2 regions of the Bacillus sp. NEAU-Y102 genome follow, and region 1 is predicted to be linked to the other one. Evidence: a T-box and tRNA genes for the amino acid it is inferred to sense, from the RefSeq annotation. Region 1 holds a T-box; the other holds one or more tRNA genes.
What was found. A T-box is a leader RNA that pairs with one kind of tRNA and senses whether it is charged. The one in region 1 lies ahead of thrS (threonine--tRNA ligase), so its partner is inferred to be a tRNA-Thr.
Positions count from the first base shown of each region.

Region 2: it encodes a tRNA-Thr, which carries the amino acid that the T-box ahead of thrS (threonine--tRNA ligase) is inferred to sense. The anticodon was not compared.

Region 1 is NZ_JBTWFK010000003.1:235,918-255,794, reverse strand. It holds gene ytaF (sporulation membrane protein YtaF) at 1-518, shown strand, start outside; gene coaE (dephospho-CoA kinase) at 570-1,172, shown strand; gene ACYFX0_RS10670 (glyceraldehyde-3-phosphate dehydrogenase) at 1,282-2,310, shown strand; gene speD (adenosylmethionine decarboxylase) at 2,698-3,081, shown strand; gene nrdR (transcriptional regulator NrdR) at 3,365-3,826, shown strand; gene ACYFX0_RS10655 (replication initiation and membrane attachment family protein) at 3,979-5,388, shown strand; gene dnaI (primosomal protein DnaI) at 5,422-6,360, shown strand; gene ACYFX0_RS10645 (DUF4177 domain-containing protein) at 6,392-6,589, opposite strand; gene ytxC (putative sporulation protein YtxC) at 6,825-7,706, shown strand; T-box leader at 7,738-7,966, shown strand; gene thrS (threonine--tRNA ligase) at 8,014-9,951, shown strand; ribosomal protein L20 leader region at 10,162-10,282, shown strand; gene infC (translation initiation factor IF-3) at 10,345-10,848, shown strand; gene rpmI (50S ribosomal protein L35) at 10,870-11,070, shown strand; gene rplT (50S ribosomal protein L20) at 11,108-11,464, shown strand; gene ACYFX0_RS10615 (dUTP diphosphatase) at 11,897-12,388, shown strand; gene ACYFX0_RS10610 (M42 family metallopeptidase) at 12,459-13,544, shown strand; gene ACYFX0_RS10605 (TetR/AcrR family transcriptional regulator) at 13,585-14,202, opposite strand; gene ACYFX0_RS10600 (HlyD family secretion protein) at 14,499-15,152, shown strand; gene ACYFX0_RS10595 (DHA2 family efflux MFS transporter permease subunit) at 15,165-16,964, shown strand; gene ACYFX0_RS10590 (hypothetical protein) at 17,002-17,373, opposite strand; gene ACYFX0_RS10585 (CPBP family intramembrane glutamic endopeptidase) at 17,561-18,277, opposite strand; gene ACYFX0_RS10580 (HD domain-containing protein) at 18,417-18,974, opposite strand; gene sspI (small acid-soluble spore protein SspI) at 19,151-19,360, opposite strand; gene ACYFX0_RS10570 (TrmH family RNA methyltransferase) at 19,443-19,877, shown strand, end outside.
Region 2 is NZ_JBTWFK010000014.1:131-4,381, forward strand. It holds rRNA gene rrf (5S ribosomal RNA) at 90-205, shown strand; tRNA gene ACYFX0_RS26710 (tRNA-Val) at 211-286, shown strand; tRNA gene ACYFX0_RS26715 (tRNA-Tyr) at 295-378, shown strand; tRNA gene ACYFX0_RS26720 (tRNA-Gln) at 390-464, shown strand; tRNA gene ACYFX0_RS26725 (tRNA-Lys) at 469-544, shown strand; tRNA gene ACYFX0_RS26730 (tRNA-Leu) at 560-640, shown strand; tRNA gene ACYFX0_RS26735 (tRNA-Gly) at 670-744, shown strand; tRNA gene ACYFX0_RS26740 (tRNA-Leu) at 761-849, shown strand; tRNA gene ACYFX0_RS26745 (tRNA-Arg) at 853-926, shown strand; tRNA gene ACYFX0_RS26750 (tRNA-Pro) at 937-1,010, shown strand; tRNA gene ACYFX0_RS26755 (tRNA-Ala) at 1,026-1,098, shown strand; tRNA gene ACYFX0_RS26760 (tRNA-Ser) at 1,119-1,211, shown strand; tRNA gene ACYFX0_RS26765 (tRNA-Ser) at 1,266-1,358, shown strand; tRNA gene ACYFX0_RS26770 (tRNA-Met) at 1,379-1,455, shown strand; tRNA gene ACYFX0_RS26775 (tRNA-Asp) at 1,459-1,534, shown strand; tRNA gene ACYFX0_RS26780 (tRNA-Phe) at 1,543-1,618, shown strand; tRNA gene ACYFX0_RS26785 (tRNA-Thr) at 1,629-1,701, shown strand; tRNA gene ACYFX0_RS26790 (tRNA-Trp) at 1,708-1,778, shown strand; tRNA gene ACYFX0_RS26795 (tRNA-Ile) at 1,788-1,861, shown strand; tRNA gene ACYFX0_RS26800 (tRNA-Asn) at 1,873-1,947, shown strand; tRNA gene ACYFX0_RS26805 (tRNA-Glu) at 1,949-2,020, shown strand; gene ACYFX0_RS26810 (CBS domain-containing protein) at 2,150-2,569, shown strand; gene ACYFX0_RS26815 (DUF3965 domain-containing protein) at 2,891-4,042, shown strand.

The DNA.
Region 1 (19,877 bases):
TTATCGGAATCTGTTCAGCGGCTGTTATGCTTGTTTCAATGGGAATTGGACATATGATCGCGAAAATATTTTCACCTGTTATCGCAACGCGTATCGGTGGGCTTGTTCTTATTGGAATAGGGATTTGGGTGTTATATCAATTTTTTCGAAGTGAGAAAAAAGAAGAACTGAAGCAAGAGGAGAAGGTCTGGAAATTAGAGATTGCCTCGCTAGGGCTAGTAATTCAAATTTTACGGAAACCGACTGTAGCAGATTTTGATAAATCAGGCACCATTTCTGCAGGAGAAGCATTACTTCTTGGTATCGCTCTTTCTGTAGATTCATTTGGTGCCGGAATTGGTGCATCTTTATTAGGGTATGCACCCGCTATGATGGCGATATTAGTTGCAGTTATGAGTTCTTTGTTTTTGTTTATTGGAATGAAACTTGGGACGGTTTTATCGAATATGAAGTGGTTACAAAAATTTACATTCCTGCCTGGAGTATTACTCATTATTATTGGAATTTGGAAAATGTAAGTATGGGCGTGGAACATTAGTTTCGCGCCTTTTATTATGAGGAGGATTATGATGACAGTAGTAATTGGATTAACAGGAGGCATTGCAAGTGGAAAAAGTACAGTGTCTCAAATGTTTCGTGAATTGAGCATACCAGTTATTGATGCAGATATTATTGCGCGAGAAGTTGTAGAGCGAGGAAAACCAGCATATAACAAAATAGTAGAAGTATTTGGAACGGAAGTGTTGCAAAAAGACGGAGAACTGGATCGGCCGAAATTAGGGAGTGTCGTTTTCTATAATGAAGAAAAACGATTGCAGTTAAACAAAATTGTTCATCCTGCAGTACGTGAGGAAATGAATAGACAAAAGGAAATGTACATAAAAGAAAGTATGCAAGCGATTGTGTTAGATATCCCTCTTTTATTTGAAAGTAAATTAACAAGTCTCGTTGACCGTGTTTTAGTTGTAGCAGTTACTCCTGATACACAATTAGAACGTTTGATGAAACGAAATGGTTTTTCCGAAGAAGAAGCAACGGCGCGTATTCAATCTCAAATGCCGTTAGCGGAAAAAGTGAAAAATGCAGATGAAGTGATAAATAATGATGGCACAATTATGGGAACGAAAACACAATTGCAGGTGATTTTAAAGAAATGGAACATTATTGACTAAAAAATTGTGAAATTAATGAAAATGCTTAGTGACATATCTCCTTTTTGTGTTATACTATTATTGGAATTGGAGATAAATAGTATAACGCATTCAAGGGGGATAACATATTATGACTCGTGTGGCAATTAATGGATTTGGACGTATTGGGAGAATGGTATTTCGTCAAGCAATAAAAGAAAGCGCATTCGAAATTCTAGCAATCAATGCAAGCTATCCATCTGAAACGTTAGCACACTTAATTAAATATGATACAGTTCATGGTAAGTTTGACGGAACAGTAGAAGCATTTGAAGATCACTTATTAGTTGATGGAAAAATGATTCGCCTTTTAAACAACCGCGATCCAAAGGAATTGCCTTGGACAGATTTAGGTGTTGAAGTTGTAATTGAAGCAACTGGTAAATTTAATTCAAAAGAAAAAGCAATTCTTCACGTTGAAGCTGGAGCGAAAAAGGTTATTTTAACAGCGCCTGGTAAAAATGAAGATGTAACAATTGTAGTTGGTGTGAATGAAGACCAATTAGATATTACAAAACATACTGTTATTTCAAATGCATCTTGTACAACAAACTGTTTAGCGCCTGTTGTAAAGGTGTTAGATGAGCAGTTCGGAATTGAAAACGGTTTAATGACGACTGTTCACGCTTATACAAATGACCAAAAAAATATTGATAACCCACATAAAGATTTAAGAAGAGCGCGTGCTTGCGGACAATCAATCATTCCGACAACGACAGGTGCCGCGAAAGCGCTAGCAAAAGTTCTTCCGCACTTGAACGGAAAACTTCATGGTATGGCACTTCGTGTACCAACGCCAAACGTGTCTCTTGTTGACTTAGTAGTAGACGTAAAACGTGATGTGACAGTTGAAGCTATTAATGAAGCTTTCAAAACGGTTGCAAACGGTGCGTTAAAAGGTATTGTAGAATTCAGCGAAGAGCCTTTAGTATCTATCGACTTTAATACAAATACACACTCAGCTATCATTGATGGTTTATCTACAATGGTAATGGGTGATCGTAAAGTGAAAGTACTTGCTTGGTATGATAACGAGTGGGGCTACTCTCGTCGTGTTGTAGATCTTGTAACGTTAGTTGTTGAAGAGTTAGCGAAACAAGAAAATGTGCAACACATTTAAGTGAATAAGGGGGAGGGCAAGGCAATATTTGCCCTCTTTTTTTATTTTTTTCTGAAAAGGAAAAAAATTATATGAGTATATTTTAAATAGTGGACATACCACGAAACGTTGTGATTACTGCATTTGTGAATCGTTTATTTTTTTTAGGGAAAAGTAAAGAGGAAAATATGACAGAAAATCGAAAAAACTGTTGTTGCAAAATGAAAATAAACAAAGTATACTAACACTCGTAAACTTAAGAGCTGAGGTACGTAGTCACTACTTAAAGGGTTAGGACCTCTCTGGACTAACTTTCCCCCGTGGTAGTGGAGCAAGCCAAATTGCAAATTAGTTTTCAATTCGAACAGTTAGAATAAATTTACAAGGGGGAACTGTAGAATGGATACTATGGATACGATGGGTCGTCACGTGATCGCTGAACTTTGGGATTGCGATTTCGACAAGCTTAATGACATGCCGTATATTGAACAATTATTTGTGGATGCAGCACTAAGAGCTGGTGCTGAAGTGCGTGAGGTTGCTTTCCATAAATTTGCACCACAAGGTGTAAGTGGAGTAGTAATTATCTCGGAATCACATTTAACAATTCATAGCTTTCCGGAGCACGGTTACGCGAGTATTGATGTTTATACTTGTGGGGATCGTATTGATCCAAATGTTGCTGCAGAATATATTGCAGAAGGTTTAAACGCGAAAACGCGTGAGAGCATCGAGCTTCCTCGAGGCACTGGTAGCTTCGAAATTAAGCAGAGAGAAACAAAAGCTCTTTAAAAAAGAACATAATTGATTTAAAATGTAAAGAGGTGTATAATGCACCTCTTTTTTAGTTTATAAAAAAGAGGTAATATAACGTACTGGTTAGTTGAATAAATTGTACTCTTGCAAATGAGGTAGTGCCCTATATACCATCTTATTTTTAAGGATGAGATGATAAAGTGATGCGCTGAAACTTAAAGTGGTAAGAGAGTTAGAATGAGTTATATAATATTGTATATATATTTTAGGTGAAGTGAGTAGAGAAAAATAAAGAGTATAGTGTAAAGGAGTGAATGAATTGCGTTGTCCATCCTGTTCTCATAATGGTACAAGAGTGTTAGATTCGCGTCCGGTAGACGAGGGGCGCTCTATTCGAAGAAGGAGAGAGTGTGAAAGTTGCTTAAGTCGCTTTACGACCTTTGAAAGGGTAGAAGAGTCACCTCTTATCGTTGTAAAAAAAGAAGGCACACGAGAAGAGTTTAATAAAGAAAAGATTTTACGTGGTTTAATTAAAGCGTGTGAAAAAAGACCAGTATCTTTAAGACAATTAGAAGAAGTAACACAAAGCGTGGAACGTGAACTGCGTAATTTAGGTATATCAGAAGTGAAAAGTGATATGATTGGTGAAATTGTTATGGAAGAACTTCGCGATATTGATGATGTTGCTTACGTACGCTTTGCTTCTGTATATCGTCAATTTAAAGATTTAAATGTATTTATTGAAGAATTAAAAGATATACTGCAAAAAGAAAGAGAGTAGAAGTTGTATTTTATTCTCTTTACATACCGTAAGTAATAGGATAAGAGAGCTAGAAGCGTAAGCTAATAGCTCTTTTTCACTAAGAATTTATATAATGAAGGTAGAACGAATGAAGTAGAGGATAGATTGGATGAGAGAAAGGAAAAGCAATAATGGAAAAACAGTCATGGATGGAGCTATTGCCGATTGATCGTTATAAAGTAAGTGCGAAAGGGCTACTGCATAATTACGACCGAAAAGTATTAACGATGTTGTATCAGCCGTTAATAGGTAGTAGAGCTTTTAGCTTATACATGACACTATGGGGGGAGCTAGAGCAAGATCGTGTATTTGGAAAAGAGAATACACATCATTCCCTTATGGTGACTATGCAAATGCAACTTCCTGAAATATATGAGGAACGAGTAAAGTTAGAGGCAATTGGGCTTTTGAAGGTATATATTAAGAAAGAAAAAGATATTCGAATGTTCATATATGAGTTGCAACCACCTTTATCTCCAAAGCAGTTTTTTGATGATATTGTTTTAAGTATCTTTTTATACAATCGATTGAGTCGGACAAAATATAATCAAGTAAAGCAATATTTCTTAGAAGAAGAATTTGATTTTGCTTCTTATGAAAATGTTACGCGCTCTTTCAATGATGTGTTTGGTTCGTTTAATCCAGGACAGCTTGAGCATGCGCAAGAAGACCTTCGTATCCCAAAAACGACAACTATGCCAAGTAACGAGAAGGGAGACGCTCCGAAAGTTTGGAATGATTTCTTTGATTTCTCTTTATTTGTAGATGGATTGTCCGCTCTTGTTCCTAAAAAGTCGATTACAGATCAAGTAAGAGACTGCGTTATAACACTTGCTTACGTGTATGGTGTAGATGTGTTATCGATGCAAAATATCGTTCTTGGTGCGGTGACAGAGATGCAAACAATTGATATGGAAAGGCTTAGAAAAGGAGCTCGCGATTGGTATCAATTTGAAAATGGTCAAGCATTACCGGTATTAAGTGAAAGAGTACAGCCTCATGCTGCACGTACGATGAAAGAGAAAGAGCCTTCATCGCAAGAGGAGATGCTAATAAAGCAGCTAGAGGAAATCTCGCCAAAACAATTATTGAAAGAGATTTCTGGTGGTGCAGAGGCAACGAAAGCGGACTTGCAAATCGTTGAAGATGTCATGATTAATCAAAAATTGACACCAGGAGTTGTGAATGTACTTATTTATTACGTTATGCTACGCTCAGATATGAAACTTGCGAAAACGTATGTCGAGAAGATTGCTGGGCATTGGGCACGTAAAAAGGTTGGTACAGTAGCGGACGCGATGGAGTTAGCGAAAGAAGAGAACCGTCAATATCAAGAGTGGGCTGAGACGAAGAAAAAAGGCCGTACGGCGAAGAAAACGGTACGGAAAGAAATGGTACCAGATTGGCTTAAGGAAGAAGAGCCGAAGGAACAAGAGAAAGAAACGGCGAAGAAAGATGTAAGTGTAGAAAAAGATGCAAGTACGTTAGAAGATGAACGAAAACGATTAGAAGAAGTGTTAAAAAAATATAAGCGTGATTAATAGAAGAGAATGAACGCTCTTTGAGGTGAGAAAATGGAGCATATTCAAAATTCATTTGCAAAATTAATGGGAAATGAAAAATTTAAAAATAGATATGAAGTATTAAAGGCAGAAGTAATGGCGCATCCGCGTGTGAAAGAATTTATAGACGAACATAAAGGTGAAGTAACGACTTCTATGATTGAGCGCAGTCTTGTGAAGCTATATGAATATATTGGACAAAGTGTAGGTTGCGTGGATTGTCCGGATTTAGGTTCATGTAAAAATATGCTGCAAGGGTACGAGCCAAAGCTTGTTATTCAAGGGAAAATGATTGATATTCAATATGATCGCTGCGTTAGAAAAGTAGCACATGACGAGAGAAAGAAATATGAAAAACTCGTTCAAAGTGTATATATGCCAACGGATATTTTACAGGCAACTATGGAAAACTTAGACCCTTCTGATTTAAATGCACGTATCGATGCAATTGGTGCAGCGAATGAATTTTTAAGTACATATGAACCAGGTAAAAAAGCACAAGGTTTATATTTGTACGGTAAATTTGGTGTAGGAAAAACGTACCTTTTAGGAGCAATTGCGAACGAGCTTGCTCGAAAGAAAATAAGTTCGATGCTCGTATACTTCCCAGAATTTTTACGTGAAATCAAAAGTTCGATTCAAGATAATTCGATTGGTGAAAAGATTGATGCGGTTAAACGCGTACAAGTTTTAATGTTAGATGATATCGGGGCAGAAGCAATGTCAAGCTTTGTGCGTGACGATGTGCTTGGTGCAATCTTGCAATTCCGTATGTTAGAAAACTTACCGACGTTCTTTACGTCTAATTTTGATTTTAAACAACTGGAACACCATTTAACGTATACACAGCGTGGTGAGGCTGAAGAAATGAAGGCAGCACGTATTATGGAACGAATTAAATATTTAGCGAAACCAATTCCGATTGGTGGGAAAAATCGTCGTCATAAGTAAAAGAGCAAGCTGAGAAGCTTGCTCTTTTGTATTATAGTGATATTTTCTTTTCAAATATGAGGTCGAAATATTCAGGTTGTCCAGAACTGCCAATCGTAGGGGCGACAATCTGTACGAACCTCCAGTCATCTCTAGCATGTTCTTGAATAATTTCTTGGTAGTCTTCAGCTAGTTTTGAGCGAGTGAGCCCCCAATGGAATTCGACTTTTACGAATTTATATTCGAACATTCGGATACCCCCTTTTAGTGATAAATAAAGTATACAATAAAAAATTCATAGTAGCTTGTATCATTTTTTTCTCCCTCCCTTAATATATATAAAATTAGCAAGCCAGATTGAGTGGATTTTCTAACGATAGGAAATGTAATTCTACTAAGAGTGAACTTCACGCGGAAAGGACTCTTATAGGATTTGTAACGTATAGATACAGTCCTTTAGAGCAGGGATAAAAGGGGGGACAAAAGTGATTGAAATTTGCTTCGAAGAAAAAAATGATGCTATGCACGTATATAGACAATTGCTGAAAAGAGCGGAAGTGTTATATAAGGAAACGAGTGTGTATTTACAGGAGCAAAAAGTGGTGATTCACATACCAGTACATGAATCGAATTATATTGAAAAGATCTTATTGCCAGTAATGGTGTATTTCATTGTGAATGTGAAACAAAATGAGTGGATTTATACGATCTTAAAAGAAAAGTTTTTTTATGAAGAACAAGAAGAGTGTCATCAAATATTGCACATGGCACATGAGATTTTAAAGGGAAGAAGAAAAGGTGTAGCTCAGGATTTAACTCGTAACGCATTTGAGTCATATATTAAGTCTTCTTTAAATAATTGGCTTTGTGATCCGCTCTCATTCTCGTTTTCATCATATATCCGTTTTCGTCTTCGTACATATAGGGAAATGGTGGCTAAACTTGCGGAAGTGGCAATTGATGAGTATAAGATGGAGCAAGAATACCAAATGTTCATTGAAACGCTTCGGCAACAAGTGAGTAGCCGTAAATCACGCTTGTCCTGTGTGCATCTTATTTTTGATGAAAGCTTTATCTTTTATGATGATAAAGGTAGACGTTTAAAACAGGAGAAGTTGGTCCAATATATAGATGAAGAATTATTAAAGCAAAATGATGTATATATTGATACAAAAGTAATTGCGCCGCTTCTTTCTATTTCGCCAAAAAAGATTTATTTATATACGAAGGAACAAGACCATAATATGATTATTACTTTGCGAAATGTGTTTCAAGAACGGGTCCAATTACATGGATTACATGATTTTGAGCGCAATGTGAAAAATTTAAAAAATAAAGGTAACGCCCTTGATTTTCTAAGTTTTTGAGCATATAATTACCTACATAAATGAAATATATCGAAATGTCATGATGAGGACATGAGTAGTTTTCTACGATTTTCAGAGAGGGAAGCCTTAGGGTGTGAGCTTCCTAGTACGGGATTATTACTTACCACCTCTAAACTTTAGCAGTGAACGATTCTTTTAGTAATTGCTAACGGACAACACCGTTATGTTGAACTTGAGCAATTAACGATCATGTTAATTGGAACAAGGGTGGAACCACGAATTCAACACTCGTCCCTTTTTATGGGATGAGTGTTTTTTATTTTGAGAAAAAGAGGAGTGACCAGTGATGGCAGATGTAGTTAAAATTACTTTCCCTGATGGAGCTGTGAAGGAGTTTCCAAAAGGCGTAACAACTGAAGAAATCGCAGCTTCTATTAGCCCAGGCTTAAAGAAAAAAGCTGTAGCTGGAAAATTAAACGATGAGATGATCGATCTTGTTACACCAATCGAAGAAGATGGTGCAGTTTCTATTATTACATTAGATTCTGAAGATGGCTTATATATTTTACGCCATTCAACAGCCCACCTTTTAGCACAAGCGTTAAAACGTTTATATAAAGATGTTAAGCTTGAGCTTGGCATTGGCCCAGTAATTGAAAATGGCTTCTATTACGATATCGATATGGAAGAAGCAATTACAGTTGAAGACTTCAAGAAAATCGAAAAAGAAATGCAAAAAATCGTGAACGAGAACTTAGAAATCGTTCGTCATGAAGTACCACGTGCAGAAGCACTTCGTCGCTTTGAAGAAATTGGCGATGAGTTAAAATTAGATTTAATTAACGACCTTCCAGAAGATGCAGTTATTTCAATCTATGAGCAAGGTGAATTCTTCGACCTTTGCCGTGGTGTTCACCTTCCATCTACAGGGAAAATTAAAGTGTTTAAATTATTAAGCGTTGCAGGTGCTTACTGGCGCGGCGATAGCAATAATAAAATGTTACAACGTATTTACGGTACTGCATTCGTTAAGAAAGCAGAACTAGATGAGCACTTACGTATGCTTGAAGAAGCGAAAGAGCGCGATCACCGTAAATTAGGTAAAGAATTAAAACTATTTACTAATAGCCAAAAAGTAGGACAAGGTTTACCACTTTGGTTACCAAAAGGTGCAACAATTCGTCGTATTATCGAGCGTTACATCGTTGATAAAGAAGCAAGCTTAGGTTATGATCACGTATACACTCCAGTATTAGGAAGCAGAGAGTTATATGAAACTTCTGGTCACTGGAACCACTACCGTGATGGCATGTTCCCATCAATGGAAATGGATAATGAAGAATTAGTTCTTCGTCCAATGAACTGTCCTCACCATATGATGGTTTATAAAAATGATATTCACAGCTACCGTGAATTACCAATCCGTATTGCGGAACTTGGAACAATGCATCGTTATGAAATGTCAGGTGCGTTATCTGGATTACAACGTGTACGCGGAATGACTTTAAACGATGCGCACATTTTCGTTCGTCCAGATCAAATTAAAGAAGAGTTAAAACGTGTTGTAAACTTAACTCTAGAAGTGTACAAAGATTTCGGTTTAGAGAACTACTCATTCCGTCTATCTTATCGCGACCCAGCAGATACTAAAAAGTATTATGCGGATGATGAGATGTGGGAAAAAGCACAAGGTATGTTAAAAGAAGCTATGGATGAAATGGGTCTTGATTACTATGAAGCTGAAGGTGAAGCGGCATTCTACGGTCCAAAACTGGATGTTCAAGTTCGTACTGCTCTTGGAAAAGACGAAACACTTTCAACTGTACAATTAGACTTCTTACTTCCAGAACGCTTTGAATTAACTTATGTTGGTGAAGACGGTAAGCAACATCGTCCAGTTGTAATTCACCGTGGTGTTGTATCAACTATGGAACGCTTCGTAGCCTTCTTAATTGAAGAATACAAAGGTGCATTCCCAACTTGGTTAGCTCCAGTTCAAGTACAAGTAATTCCAGTTTCTCCGCAAGTACATTTAGACTATGCGAAGAAAGTACAAGACGAATTGCGTCGTGCTGGTATCCGTGTTGAATTAGACACTCGTGAAGAGAAGATTGGTTACAAAATCCGTGAAGCACAAATGCAAAAAATTCCGTACATGCTTGTAGTAGGTGACAATGAAGTAACTGAAAACGGCGTAAACGTACGTAAATATGGTGAACAAAAATCAGAAACAATCGCATTAGATGCTTTTGTTGACATGATTAAAGTAGAAGGAAAACGATAAGAAAAAGCCGCGGTATACCGCGGCTTTTTTATGTAATATACTTGAGGGGAATTAGAAAAAATACCCATGTAACACTTATCGTAAAAAAGTATTGCAAGTATGTTAGTTGTTTGTTACAATATTTCTTGTTGTTAGTAAAACACATCGCGTCTTCTTGACAGACGTCATGTCCTATGATAAACTCATCAAGGATAATAGAATATTGTTTTGTGGAACAAGTAGAAGCACCCGCTTCTCACCTGATGGACGCATTCGCAGTTAGCAGGTAAATGTATTTCTTACTTAAGATTTTACAAGTGTGGGTGTCGTATGCCCGCACTTTTTTTGTCGGGTTCTATGACTACAAAATATGTTCTGAGAAAACCTTGGAGGTGGCTTACTATTAGCAAGGATATGATGATTAACGAGCAAATTCGTGCACGTGAAGTACGTTTAGTTGGCGCAAATGGCGATCAACTTGGAATCAAGTCTCGTAATGACGCTTTAGACTTAGCTGCAAATCTTAATCTTGATTTAGTATTAGTTGCTCCAAATGCGAAACCGCCAGTATGCCGCATTATGGACTACGGTAAATTCCGCTTTGAGCAACAGAAGAAAGAAAAAGAGCAGCGCAAAAATCAAAAAGTAATTAGCATGAAAGAAGTTCGTTTAAGTCCAACAATTGATGAACACGACTTTAACACAAAACTTCGTAATGCTATCAAGTTTTTAGAGAAAGGCGACAAGGTTAAAGCGTCAATTCGCTTTAAAGGACGTGCCATTACTCATAAAGAAATCGGTCAACGTGTTTTAGATCGCTTCTCAGAAGCTTGTGCTGAAGTTAGTACAGTTGAATCTAAGCCTAAAATGGAAGGACGCAGTATGTTCTTAGTTTTAGCACCGAAAAACGATAAGTAATAGATAGAGGAGGAAATACCTATGCCTAAACAAAAAACTCATCGCGGCGCTGCAAAGCGTTTCAAAAAGACTGGATCAGGTAAACTGAAACGTTCTCACGCTTACACAAGCCATTTATTCGCTAACAAATCTACAAAAGCTAAACGTAAACTACGTAAAGCTGGTGTAGTAAGCGCTGGTGACTTCAAACGCATTCGTCAAATGCTTGACAACTTAAAATAAGTTCGGCTGATATATAGAACAATTAGGAGGTAATATTATGCCAAGAGTAAAAGGTGGTACAGTTACTCGTCAACGTCGTAAAAAAGTTATAAAATTAGCAAAAGGTTACTACGGTTCAAAAAATACATTATTCAAGGTTGCTAACCAACAGGTTATGAAATCTCTAATGTATGCATTCCGTGACCGCCGTCAAAAGAAACGTGACTTCCGTAAATTATGGATTACACGTATCAACGCAGCAGCTCGTATGAATGGTCTTTCTTACAGCCGCTTAATGCACGGTCTTAAAAATGCTGGCATCGAAGTTAACCGCAAGATGCTTGCTGACTTAGCTGTTCATGACGAAAAAGCTTTCGCTGAATTAGCAACAGTTGCAAAAAACAACATTAACTAATTAATTAGTTGAAACCTTAGAAGAATTTTCTTCTAAGGTTTTTTGTTTGTATTCAGAGAGAAGTTTGAAGTTCTAAAGATTAACGGATGTGCTATTATCGATATGACAAAATTAATATAAAAACTATAGCGGTATAGAAGAATATATATGTGAAGTCAGGAGAATCCTCCTGGCTTTTTTTAATTCTGCTCTTTTGGAAAGAAGAGTATCTTTCCTAGCCGAAACGACACTGCTATAATGGAAAGATGATATGGAACTTTCATCAGATGAACAATTTAAGAGCGATGACTGAAACGTATTTGTAAATTAAGGACAAGCTATTTTATAAAGAGGTAGATAGCTGACTTATTCATAAGAACTGAAACATAATAATGAACTTTGAGATGAAACAACATTGTTGCGTAAAATGCGATGTTGGAGGAGGACAATAGAATGGACTTACTACAACTATTTAAATTACAAAAAGAATTAGATGACCGTATTGCAAAAGAACATGACTTACAACCGAAAAAATTGTTAAAAGAAAAAATGTTAGCTCTTCTTGTAGAAATTGGAGAACTTGCAAATGAAACACGTTGTTTTAAATATTGGAGCAACAAACCAGCTTCGGAACGTGGAGTAATATTAGAAGAATACGTAGATGGTTTGCATTTTATTTTATCAATCGGAATTGATTTAGGGATTGATAAAAACTTCCTATTCTATAAATGTGCACAAACGAATAAAACACAAGTGGAAATTTTCTTAGACACATACGCGAAAGTAATTCGTTTTACAGATCAACCATCTATTACAAACTATATTGAATTATTTACGAGCTATCTTCGACTTGGACAAGCACTTGAATTTGAGCAAGAAGAGATTGAAAAAGCGTATTTAGATAAAAATGAAGTAAATCATCAGCGTCAAACACAAGGATACTAATTTAATTTTTGAATATTTCAATTTAATTATTGTATAATGAATTGACTGAAGAAAAAGGAGGGTGTTGGCAATGACAAAATTAGACGCGACATTGACAATGCTAAAAGAATTAACAGATGCACGTGGTATTGCCGGTAACGAGCGTGAACCACGCGAAGTAATGAAGAAATATATCGAGCCATTTGCAGACGAGCTTTCTACTGATAATTTAGGAAGTTTAGTTGCGAAAAAAGTAGGGGAAGAAAACGGCCCGAAAATTATGGTTGCAGGTCATTTAGATGAAGTTGGCTTTATGATTACGCAAATTGATGACAAAGGTTTCCTACGCTTCCAAACGGTGGGTGGCTGGTGGTCACAAGTTATGCTTGCACAGCGCGTGACGATTGTAACGCGTAAAGGAGATGTAACAGGTGTAATTGGTTCAAAACCACCGCACATCTTACCTCCAGAAGCACGTAAAAAGCCAGTTGAAATTAAAGACATGTTCATCGATATCGGTGCTTCTAGCCAAGAAGAAGCAATGGAGTGGGGCGTACGACCAGGAGATCAAGTTGTACCTTACTTTGAATTCCAAGTGATGAAGAATGAAAAAATGTTACTTGCAAAAGCATGGGATAACCGAATCGGTTGTGCGATTGCAATTGATGTATTAAAACAATTAAAAGATGAAAAGCATCCAAACGTTGTATACGGCGTTGGAACTGTACAAGAAGAAGTTGGTCTTCGTGGTGCAAAAACATCTGCGAATTATATTAAACCAGATATCGCGTTCGCAGTAGATGTTGGTATCGCTGGAGATACACCGGGTGTAACGTCAAAAGAAGCGCAAAGTAAAATGGGCGATGGACCACAAATCATTTTGTATGATGCTTCTGTTATTGGACATACAGGTTTACGTGATTTCGTAGTTGATGTTGCTGACGAATTACAAATCCCATACCAATATGATTCAGTAGCGGGCGGGGGAACTGATGCGGGTGCGATTCATATTGCTGTAAACGGTATTCCTTCTATGGCAATTACAATTGCAACGCGCTATATTCATTCTCATGCAGCAATGTTACACCGTGATGATTATGAAAATGCAGTAAAGTTAATTGTAGAAGTTATTAAACGTCTTGATAAGGATGCTGTACATAACATTACATTTAATTAATAGAAAAAGCGAAGGAGATTTTCCTTCGCTTTTTTATGTTTTAAAAAGGTCGTTCTAATCCTGCTGCAGTATGAGCGCCTAAAATAATTAAACGAGTTAATTGCATCGCCATAAAATGCGGGGTATATATCATTCCTCTTTTTAACCATGACATAATCATTCCGATGTGAGCCCCTGTCACATAACTAATCAAAATATCACGAGGAACCATAAGATCTTCGTCATCTGGTTGTGAAATAGACAAGCTTAATGTTAAATGCACTTGTATCGTTTTCATCATTTTATAAGAGTAGTTTCCGGCAGCTTTATCCCCAAGCATAACGTTATAAAAGTTTACATTTTCTGCGATATGTTCGAATAAAGCCAAAAATGTAGGATGAGGTGAATCGAATGTAAGTTGAAAATCTTCTTTATTTCTATTTTTCGGTTTAATTACTTCTGCTAGCTTCTCTAACATTTCTTCAATACTTTTGTCTAATAGGTCATATTTATCATGGTAATGGCTATAAAATGTAGCGCGATTTACAGGAGCACGTTCTGCGATATGTTGCACAGTTACATTTTCAAAGCCTTTTTCGCCTACTAAAGCGACAAAAGCATCCTGAATGAGTTGTCTCGTTCGCTTTACACGTGGATCATTTGTATTTTTAATAGACATTTTACTTCTCCTCGTTTAATTTTCTATACTTAAACAACATATTGGTATTATATTGTTGTTTAAGCAACATTTCATACGTAAATTGTCGGTTGTAGATTCAAAATAATTATTTATAATTATAAACGATAGTCCTTCAGAAATCAGCACCGCTCGCAGGTAGATAAGTTTCGATTTACGCTGCAGATGGTGTGATTTTTTCGTTAAAAGGTTAATATAATTAACAATTAAACAATCTAAACAATAAGGACATAAATAGTTTAGAAAAAAATTATATGCGATATAAGGAGAGGAATGCAATGAATCAGTTTCGAAGAATGGTAATTATCAACATTATCACATTAATTGTACTAGTTGGCGGCGGTATTGTCGGTTATTACTATTACAACCAAACGGAAAATTACTTAAAAACAGACAATGCAAAGATCGATGGAAAGGTAATTCCGGTTGCTTCACCAGTAGCAGGGAAACTAACTGACTGGAAAGCTGAAGTTGGAAAAAATTACAATGAGAACGATAAATTAGGAGCTGTTACTGTAGCAGCAGCTAATGGAGAACAAACAGTAGATGTAACAATTCCACAAAATGCAACGGTTGTACAATCAAACGCAACAACAAATGCTTTCGTTGGAGCAGGTAGCCCGATTGCTTACGCATTTGATATGAACAATTTATGGGTAACAGCAAACATTGAAGAAACAGATGTTGATGATGTTCAGAAAGGTCAAGACGTAGACGTGTATGTAGATGCATACCCAGATACAACGTTAACTGGGAAAGTAGAACAAGTTGGTTTAACAACAGCAAATACATTCTCGATGTTACCATCAAGTAATTCAACAGCGAACTATACGAAAGTAACACAAGTAGTGCCAGTTAAAATTTCATTAGATCATAGCAAATCAGTAAATATTGTTCCTGGAATGAATGTGTCAGTTCGTATTCATAAGTAAGGGGGAGATGAGATGTCCTCAATTGCAATTGTAGGATATGCACTATTTTGTATAATCGTCTTCTTCCTTGTAAATCGTCTTTTACGAAAGAAAAAAACGAACGTGGGAGAAGAACAAGTCCCAGCCGTAAGTAAAATAGAAGTAAGTAAGCTAGAAGCAGTAGAGAAAGAAAGTGAACAAAAGCAAGAAGCCGAAATTTCTAATGTAGTTGAATTAGAAACAGGCAAGCAAGAAGAAGTAAAACAAGAAAAAGAAATGCCGAAAAAACAAACGTCTATGCCTATAGAGGATGTAAATGTAAAAGCAGTTGTAACAGTATTAATTCTCGGCATGTTCGTTTCTATTTTGAACCAAACAATCATTAACGTTGCATTGCCTCCGTTAATGAATGAATTTAACGTATCAACTTCAACGGCGCAATGGTTAATTACAGGGTTTATGCTTGTAAATGGTATTTTAGTGCCGATTAGTGCCTTTTTAGTTTCACGATTTACGTATCGTAAATTATTTGTAGCGGCAATGTTATTCTTCACAGTAGGATCTATCATTTGCGCTACTTCAGGAAACTTTACAATGATGATGACAGGCCGCGTAATTCAAGCAGTTGGTGCGGGTATTTTAATGCCGGTTGGTATGAATATCTTTATGACATTGTTCCCGCCTCATAAGCGCGGAGCGGCGATGGGATTACTAGGTGTTGCAATGATTTTAGCACCAGCTATCGGACCAACTGTAACAGGTTGGGTGATTGAAAACTATAGCTGGAACTTAATGTTCTATGCGATGTTTATTATCGGTTTAATTATTACGTTCCTATCTTTAAAATTCTTTACACTAGCTCAGCCAGTGTCTAAAACGAAATTAGATATATTCGGTGTTGTTAGTTCAAGTATTGGACTAGGAAGCTTATTGTACGGATTTAGTGAAGCTGGAAATAATAGTTGGACTAGTGCAGAAGTCATTATTTCACTTGTTATCGGTGTAATTGGTTTAGCGTTATTTATTTGGAGAGAGTTAACAACGGACAATAAAATGCTTGATTTACAAGTATTTAAATATCCAGTATTTACTTTTACTTTAGTAATTAACGCAATCGTTACGATGGCATTATTCGGGGGTATGTTATTGCTTCCAGTATATCTGCAAAACATTCGTGGCTTTACGCCAATTGAATCTGGTTTACTACTTCTTCCAGGATCATTAATTATGGGGATCATGGGACCAGTAGCGGGTAAATTATTCGATAAATATGGCATTCGTCCATTAGCGATAATTGGATTGGCAATTACGACGTATGCGACATATGAATTTACAAAATTATCGATGGATACACCGTATAGCGTTATTATGACGGATTATATTATACGTTCAATTGGTATGTCATTCATTATGATGCCAATTATGACAGCTGGTATGAACGCACTGCCGATGAAATTAATTTCTCACGGTACAGCAACGCAAAATACGTCAAGACAAGTAGCTGGTTCAATCGGAACAGCGATTTTAATCACACTTATGACGCAACAAACAACTGCTCACGTAGCAGATTACGGCAACATGTTAACAACATCAAACCCAATTTTAGTTGATAAAGTACACGGTATGGGGCAAAGTTTAGCAGCGATTGCCGGATCAGCTCAAGCAGGAGATGCGATGAGCACACAACTATTATATGGACAAATTTCAAAGCTATCTGCAATTAACGGTATTAACGATGCCTTCTTAATTGCAACGATACTAGCAGGTATTGCTTGGGTGTTATCGTTCTTCTTACAATCAGGCAATAAACCAAATAGAAAAGCAGGGAATTAAATTTCCTGCTTTTTTGTTTTCTTATAAAAAGATGCAATTAGATATAGAATGAATCACCTGCAGACATGAGTTCCCAGAAAATAACTCCTAATAGTCCCGCAATAAAAATAATGAATCCCATGTTGCGTATACTTTTAATTTTCATTTGTAATCCTCTTACCCCTGCTAATAATCCAGTTAAAGAAAACAATATCCAGTATAAAGTAGTTGAAATAGGGAGGATTGTCTCGCTATTCACCTCCATGCTCCAAAAAACAAAAGGTAGCGTTACAAAGGAAAAGCTAAGTACCCCCATTAAACCAACAAATAATTTCCGATGTTTAATACTAGTAATAATTAAAAAAATACCACCGAAAAATCCGCATAAGACAAGAAGTGGCATATAAACAATCCAAAGGAAGCTAAACATATATAATCTCCTTTTATGTAATGAGTTATATTTTACTACATCAGGTTCATTTTGGATATTATTAATAAATATGTATAAATTGATAGAAATGGGTAGTAATGATACGGATTATCAAAAAGTGCTAATTGAAGAAGAGTTTGAAGTTGTGATAAAAGAGTAAAAAGAGGTATCGTGATGATACCTCTTTTTAACTGAAGAATGCCAACGTATTATTTATAATATGAAATAACATAGCTGGAAGAATGGATTTTGTTTTCTTACATAAAATAGCCATTAATAATCCCATGAAGAAAGTAATTACCATTACTCCAAGTGAGTATGTATGAGCGATACCAAAGAAGAAACTTGTTAAGACTGCTGCAATCCAAAATGGAAAGCGCTCAGAGAAGAAATGAAGTATAAAACCACGGAAAATAAGTTCTTCAAAAATTGGTGTGAGTATTGCAAATCCGAGAAGTAATAGTATTTGATATTGCTTAAAAACGTCTAAGTTTAGTGCGGAAGATTGTTGCTTTGTTGCGTCTTGGAACACATAATTTAATAAGAAGTAGTTGATTATGATGTTTATAGCGAAGAAAAGAAGTAAATATACGTATGTGCGCCATTCTTTCAGTGCTTTAAAGTTAAAAGAGTTCAGTAATAATCTTTTCGCAGGTTTGAATTTAAAAATAAAGAATAACAACATGGCTAGTTGTAACCCTATACTTGCGGTGTTTGCAATAGATTCATACAGGGCAATTTGCTTTTTATTTGTAAGACTAGCCGTATAAATTGTTAAGGGCATTATTGCTAGGAACAAGGTAATGAGTCCAGTTCCGAAAAAAGCGAATAAAACGGAGCTAATAAATTGTCCCCATGACATAGAGTGTTTCTGTTCATCAGAAAGTTGTGTAGCGGATTGCATCTGTGAAATCACCTCTTTATATTTGTATATTAAATTATAGATTAATTTGTTTCTGAATGTAACATTTAAATATTACATACAAAGGTGTATTTTTCGTAAAATAATAAAAGAGGTATCACCCTGTAGTGATGCCTCTTTCTCATTGATAACTATGTTTTGCCTTGTTATTCAATTTTGCTTGCTCTATTTGCAATTCACGCTCTACCAATCGATCTAATTGCTGAATAGCTTTAAGTGCTTTTTCATAAGAAATCGTTCTATAATGATGAGCTCCGCCTGGTTCTTCATCTGCTTCGTCTGCCCATTTAATAATGCTTTGAAGAGATGTTCTTTCAATTTCTTGTTCCACTAAGAAAGAATCTGTATGCAGAAGAATCGCGATAGAAATTTCTTTTGCTAGTTTTGGATGTTCTCCCAATCTAATAAGCAATTTATGTGCTCTTTCTGCACCTTTAATTGCATGGATATCATTCTTTTTATATAAGTCATAGTCCCATTCGCCGCCTGTGTACCACGTATGATGTCCGATATCATGAAGGAAACCGGCTTTTGTCGCAGCATCGACTGAGGCGTGGTGCTTTTTAGCTAAGTGAAACGCATGGTAAGCGACAGCGATCGCGTGGACCATTCCGGAACGGTTTACGTATTTTTGTGTAATGTGATGTTTAAAAACTTGTTCAAGCGTAATACGGTGCATAAAACATTCACTCCTTTTATCTAATGATGTATACGAAGAAAAATCGATCGGTTTAAATGTATTTTGAACATTGTACTCCATCATAGTTCGTTAGTAAAGTAGAAATGTTTAGGAGAAGAAAAATTTTTTTCGTAAAAAAATCACCTTAGCTTATGCGAAGGTGATTTTCAAATTGCTTATTTTTTTAATCCTTGCTCTAGTGTTTCTAACATTTCGTGCTTTTCATTTTCATCAGCGTTTTTCCAAATGACTTCAAATAAGACGCCAAGACCTGGAAGCATTTTTTCTTCACCGCTTTGAATTGCATCGACAATTGTTTCTTGTAATTGATCTTGTGAATTACCAGATACATTCGCTAATACGGCACCGCGTAAATTAAAACTCATTGTTTTCACCTCTTCTTCAGAATTGAAACTGACGTTAGTTTTTGTTCTTTTTTATGTAAATATGTATGAAAAATAGGCTATAATGATAAGACAAGAAGAGAGGGAACTACATATTATGAAAAACATTGATTCAGTACAAAATCCGCGTGTAAAGCAGTGGAAAAAGCTGCAAACGAAAAAAGAACGCGATAAAAAAGGTTTATTTTTTGTAGAAGGATTCCACTTAGTCGAAGAAGCTTTGAAGGCAGGAATTGTAACAGAACTTATCGTTTCAGATCAGACAGACCTTCCGAAAGATTGGACAGTTAATGATGTAGAAATGTATATCGTGCCTGAGGCTATTGTAAAAATACTTCGTGAAACAGAAACGACGCAAGGTGTATTTGCTGTTTGTGAGAAGCATGAGAAAGAAGTAGCTCTTACTGATGGGAAATTCCTTTTATTGGATGGACTGCAAGACCCAGGTAATTTAGGAACAATTATTCGTACAGCTGATGCAGCTGGTATTCACGCCGTT
Region 2 (4,251 bases), on a different contig from region 1:
CAATGTTATCTAGTTTTGAAAGAATATAAAAACTTGTTGACTTTCAAAAGTAAATAAGTTAAAATGATTCTTGTCTTAAATGAATACAGTCTGGTAATGATGGCAGAGAGGTCACACCCGTTCCCATACCGAACACGGAAGTTAAGCTCTCTAGCGCCGATGGTAGTTGGGACCTTGTCCCTGTGAGAGTAGGACGTTGCCAGGCAAAATGGAGGATTAGCTCAGCTGGGAGAGCACCTGCCTTACAAGCAGGGGGTCGGCGGTTCGATCCCGTCATCCTCCACCATATATGTCGGAGGGGTAGCGAAGTGGCTAAACGCGGCGGACTGTAAATCCGCTCCTTCGGGTTCGGCAGTTCGAATCTGCCCCCCTCCACCATTCTTAATTATTGGGCTATAGCCAAGCGGTAAGGCAACGGACTTTGACTCCGTCATGCGCTGGTTCGAATCCAGCTAGCCCAGCCATTAAGAGCCATTAGCTCAGTTGGTAGAGCATCTGACTTTTAATCAGAGGGTCGAAGGTTCGAATCCTTCATGGCTCACCATTTTTAATAAAACATGCGGGTGTGGCGGAATTGGCAGACGCACTAGACTTAGGATCTAGCGCCTTTGGCGTGGGGGTTCGACTCCCTTCACCCGCACTTTTAATAAAACAACTCATACATGTCTTGCGGAAGTAGTTCAGTGGTAGAATACAACCTTGCCAAGGTTGGGGTCGCGGGTTCGAATCCCGTCTTCCGCTCCAATTTTCAATATGACATGCCGGGGTGGCGGAACAGGCAGACGCACAGGACTTAAAATCCTGCGGTGGGTGACCACCGTGCGGGTTCGACCCCCGCCCTCGGCACCATATGCGCCCGTAGCTCAATTGGATAGAGCGTTTGACTACGGATCAAGAGGTTAGGGGTTCGACTCCTCTCGGGCGCGCTTTTATTAACGGGAAGTGGCTCAGCTTGGTAGAGCACCTGGTTTGGGACCAGGGGGTCGCAGGTTCAAATCCTGTCTTCCCGATATTCCAAAAAACATGGGGCCTTAGCTCAGCTGGGAGAGCGCCTGCCTTGCACGCAGGAGGTCAGCGGTTCGATCCCGCTAGGCTCCACTTTATTTAATATATGTCTCGGAGGTATACCCAAGTTCGGCTGAAGGGATCGGTCTTGAAAACCGACAGGCGGTGAGAATCGCGCGGGGGTTCGAATCCCTCTACCTCCTCCATTTTCTTTTAAATGGTTTAGACATATAATAATAAAATATTTATTTTTCCTTCATGGAGGTATACCCAAGTTCGGCTGAAGGGATCGGTCTTGAAAACCGACAGGCGGCGAGAGTCGCGCGGGGGTTCGAATCCCTCTACCTCCTCCATTTTTTAAATTTAATATTGTCGCGGGGTGGAGCAGTACGGTAGCTCGTCGGGCTCATAACCCGAAGGTCGCAGGTTCAAATCCTGTCCCCGCAACCAAATGGTCCCGTGGTGTAGTGGTTAACATGCCTGCCTGTCACGCAGGAGATCGCCGGTTCGACCCCGGTCGGGACCGCCATTTATGTTGGCTCGGTAGCTCAGTCGGTAGAGCAGAGGACTGAAAATCCTCGTGTCGGCGGTTCGATTCCGTCCCGAGCCACCATTTTTTTTATGCCGGCTTAGCTCAATTGGTAGAGCAACTGACTTGTAATCAGTAGGTTGGGGGTTCAAGTCCTCTAGCCGGCATCATTTAGGGGCATAGTTTAAAGGTAGAACTGAGGTCTCCAAAACCTCCAGTGTGGGTTCGATTCCTACTGCCCCTGTAAGTATATGGGCCTATAGCTCAGCTGGTTAGAGCGCACGCCTGATAAGCGTGAGGTCGATGGTTCGAGTCCATTTAGGCCCATCATATATTATTCCGCAGTAGCTCAGTGGTAGAGCTATCGGCTGTTAACCGATCGGTCGTAGGTTCGAGTCCTACCTGCGGAGCCATGGCCCGTTGGTCAAGTGGTTAAGACACCGCCCTTTCACGGCGGTAACACGGGTTCGAATCCCGTACGGGTCATACAAAAAAGAGTCAGCATTATGCTGGCTCTTTTTTATTTTGTTAATCCTTTTTATAATGTTACTTTCCAGAAATAAATAAAGGAATTTTGGAAAAGCTATGGTATGTATAAAAAGGAGGAAATAAATAATGACACAAGTTAGAGACTTAATGAGTACCCATATTGTACATTGTACACCGCTAGACAATGTATATGAGGCAGCTGTAAAAATGAAGGAAGAATCGGTTGGATTAATTCCTGTTGTTGAAAATGAGCAAGTTGTTGGGCTTGTTACTGATCGAGATTTAGTTGTTCGAGGGATTGCTGAAAAACATCCTGGATCTAATAAAATTACAAATGTAATGACAACAAATATTATCTCAGTTTCTCCAAATGATTCTATTGAAAAAGCTACAGAGCTAATGGCACAGTATCAAATTAGACGGTTACCAGTAGTTGATAGTGGTCAGCTTATTGGCATGTTAGCACTAGGAGATTTAGCTATAAGGGAATCAGCAGATGATCAAGCTGGATTTGCCTTGAGCGAAATCTCAGAGCGTACAGAGTAAATTGAAACTTTAATTAACCGAGAGTTTAATGGTCACTCATAAAGAGCTAAATTATATATAAAGTTCAGATGCATTATTCTAGCATATATGGATTAAACTAATATGTTAGCGTGATGTATCTGAGACATTATATAATAAGGATACGGTTAATAATTTCGACATTTTTTTAAAATTTGTTATTCTTAATTTTTAATAAGAGAAAAGATGATATACTGATAGATATAAGTATTATGATAGATTTTGAATATAACAATATTAATTTTTAGTGGTGCGATAATAAATTAATATTTCCTACATAGATGAAAAGGGAAGGGGAATTATATGAAGGCTGTACAGGGCGATCCAAATTGGAATTTGGTTACAGATACATATATAGAACCAAATAATTTCGCTGAATTATTTTCTTTGCTTGTACCTTGTCACCCAAAAGGTGAGGGGAAAGAACGAACTATATTAGTATGGAAAGAGAAAGAATTTTATAAAGAAGAAAATTTAGCGGCATTTATCGTATATGGCATGAATAAAGCAAAGAAATTACCGCAGTTTCATAAAGATGAAATTCCAACTTTAGTGCGTATTCTTCGCTTATGCCAAGAGATTGGTTGGTATGAAGAGGCAAATGATTTTATGATAGCGCAAGGATTAGCTGAGTTTGTTCATACTTCATTGGAATATGAAACATGGGATCTTTTGACGCAATCAGTTGCTTTAAATTATTTAATTATTAAATATCGTATAGGTGAATTGACAGATAGGGATATTGAAATTTGGGATAGAGTTAAATTTAATGAGAAGTGTATAACCGATTGTAAACATTTATTATCTCATAAAGAAGTATTGGAATTTACATTCTTTTATATGTGCAAGAGAGCGAAATCATTATCAAAAGAGCAATTAAATAGTGATATGATGAGTTTAGCAATGTATTGTAATACTTTTGTATATGATTTGTATACACATGATTTATTACGGAAATATCGTAAGTGTACAGATTTCCTATCATATTATGGACCTAGTCAGGCAGTTTTAGCATGTCAAAGAGCTGTATTATCTCAAATTTCCGATCGCTTAGACCCATTAAAGACAACGCATGTAGATGATTATTTATATGTGATGAAAGAAATGATGGAGCATATGACGATAGGAGTAATGGATCGATATGGTCATTTTATTGGAAAGCTACTATCTTATGTGCCATTTTTCGAAATGATACAAGTTCCACAGCATGCATATTATTGTGAAGAATTACTGTATATTTGTAAGGGCATTGAATATAAAGAAGAAACACTACGCAATTATATATTTATACAATTACATGATTGTTTACCATCATTCTTTAGGCTATTTCTTAAAAATAAGCGTTATGCAACGATTCATGATATTCTTTTCTATTGGTGCGATGATGAACAACGAATGAGCTTAGAGAAAAAATATAATCTGAGCTTTATTTATGAAAAATATGCTTGTGGATAAACAATATTTTCGATATGAAAAATTAATATAAATTAAAAAGGATCTCCAGTTTATGTGAGATCCTTTTTTGTTAGTAAAACAAGGAGAAAATGATTAAGACAAGAAACAACATTCCATATAGGAGAAGTTGTGCAGTATAACTTCCTTGTATACCAAAAAAAGTATTGGCTTTCTTATACAAATTCAACATGTATTTTATTGGAGTATCT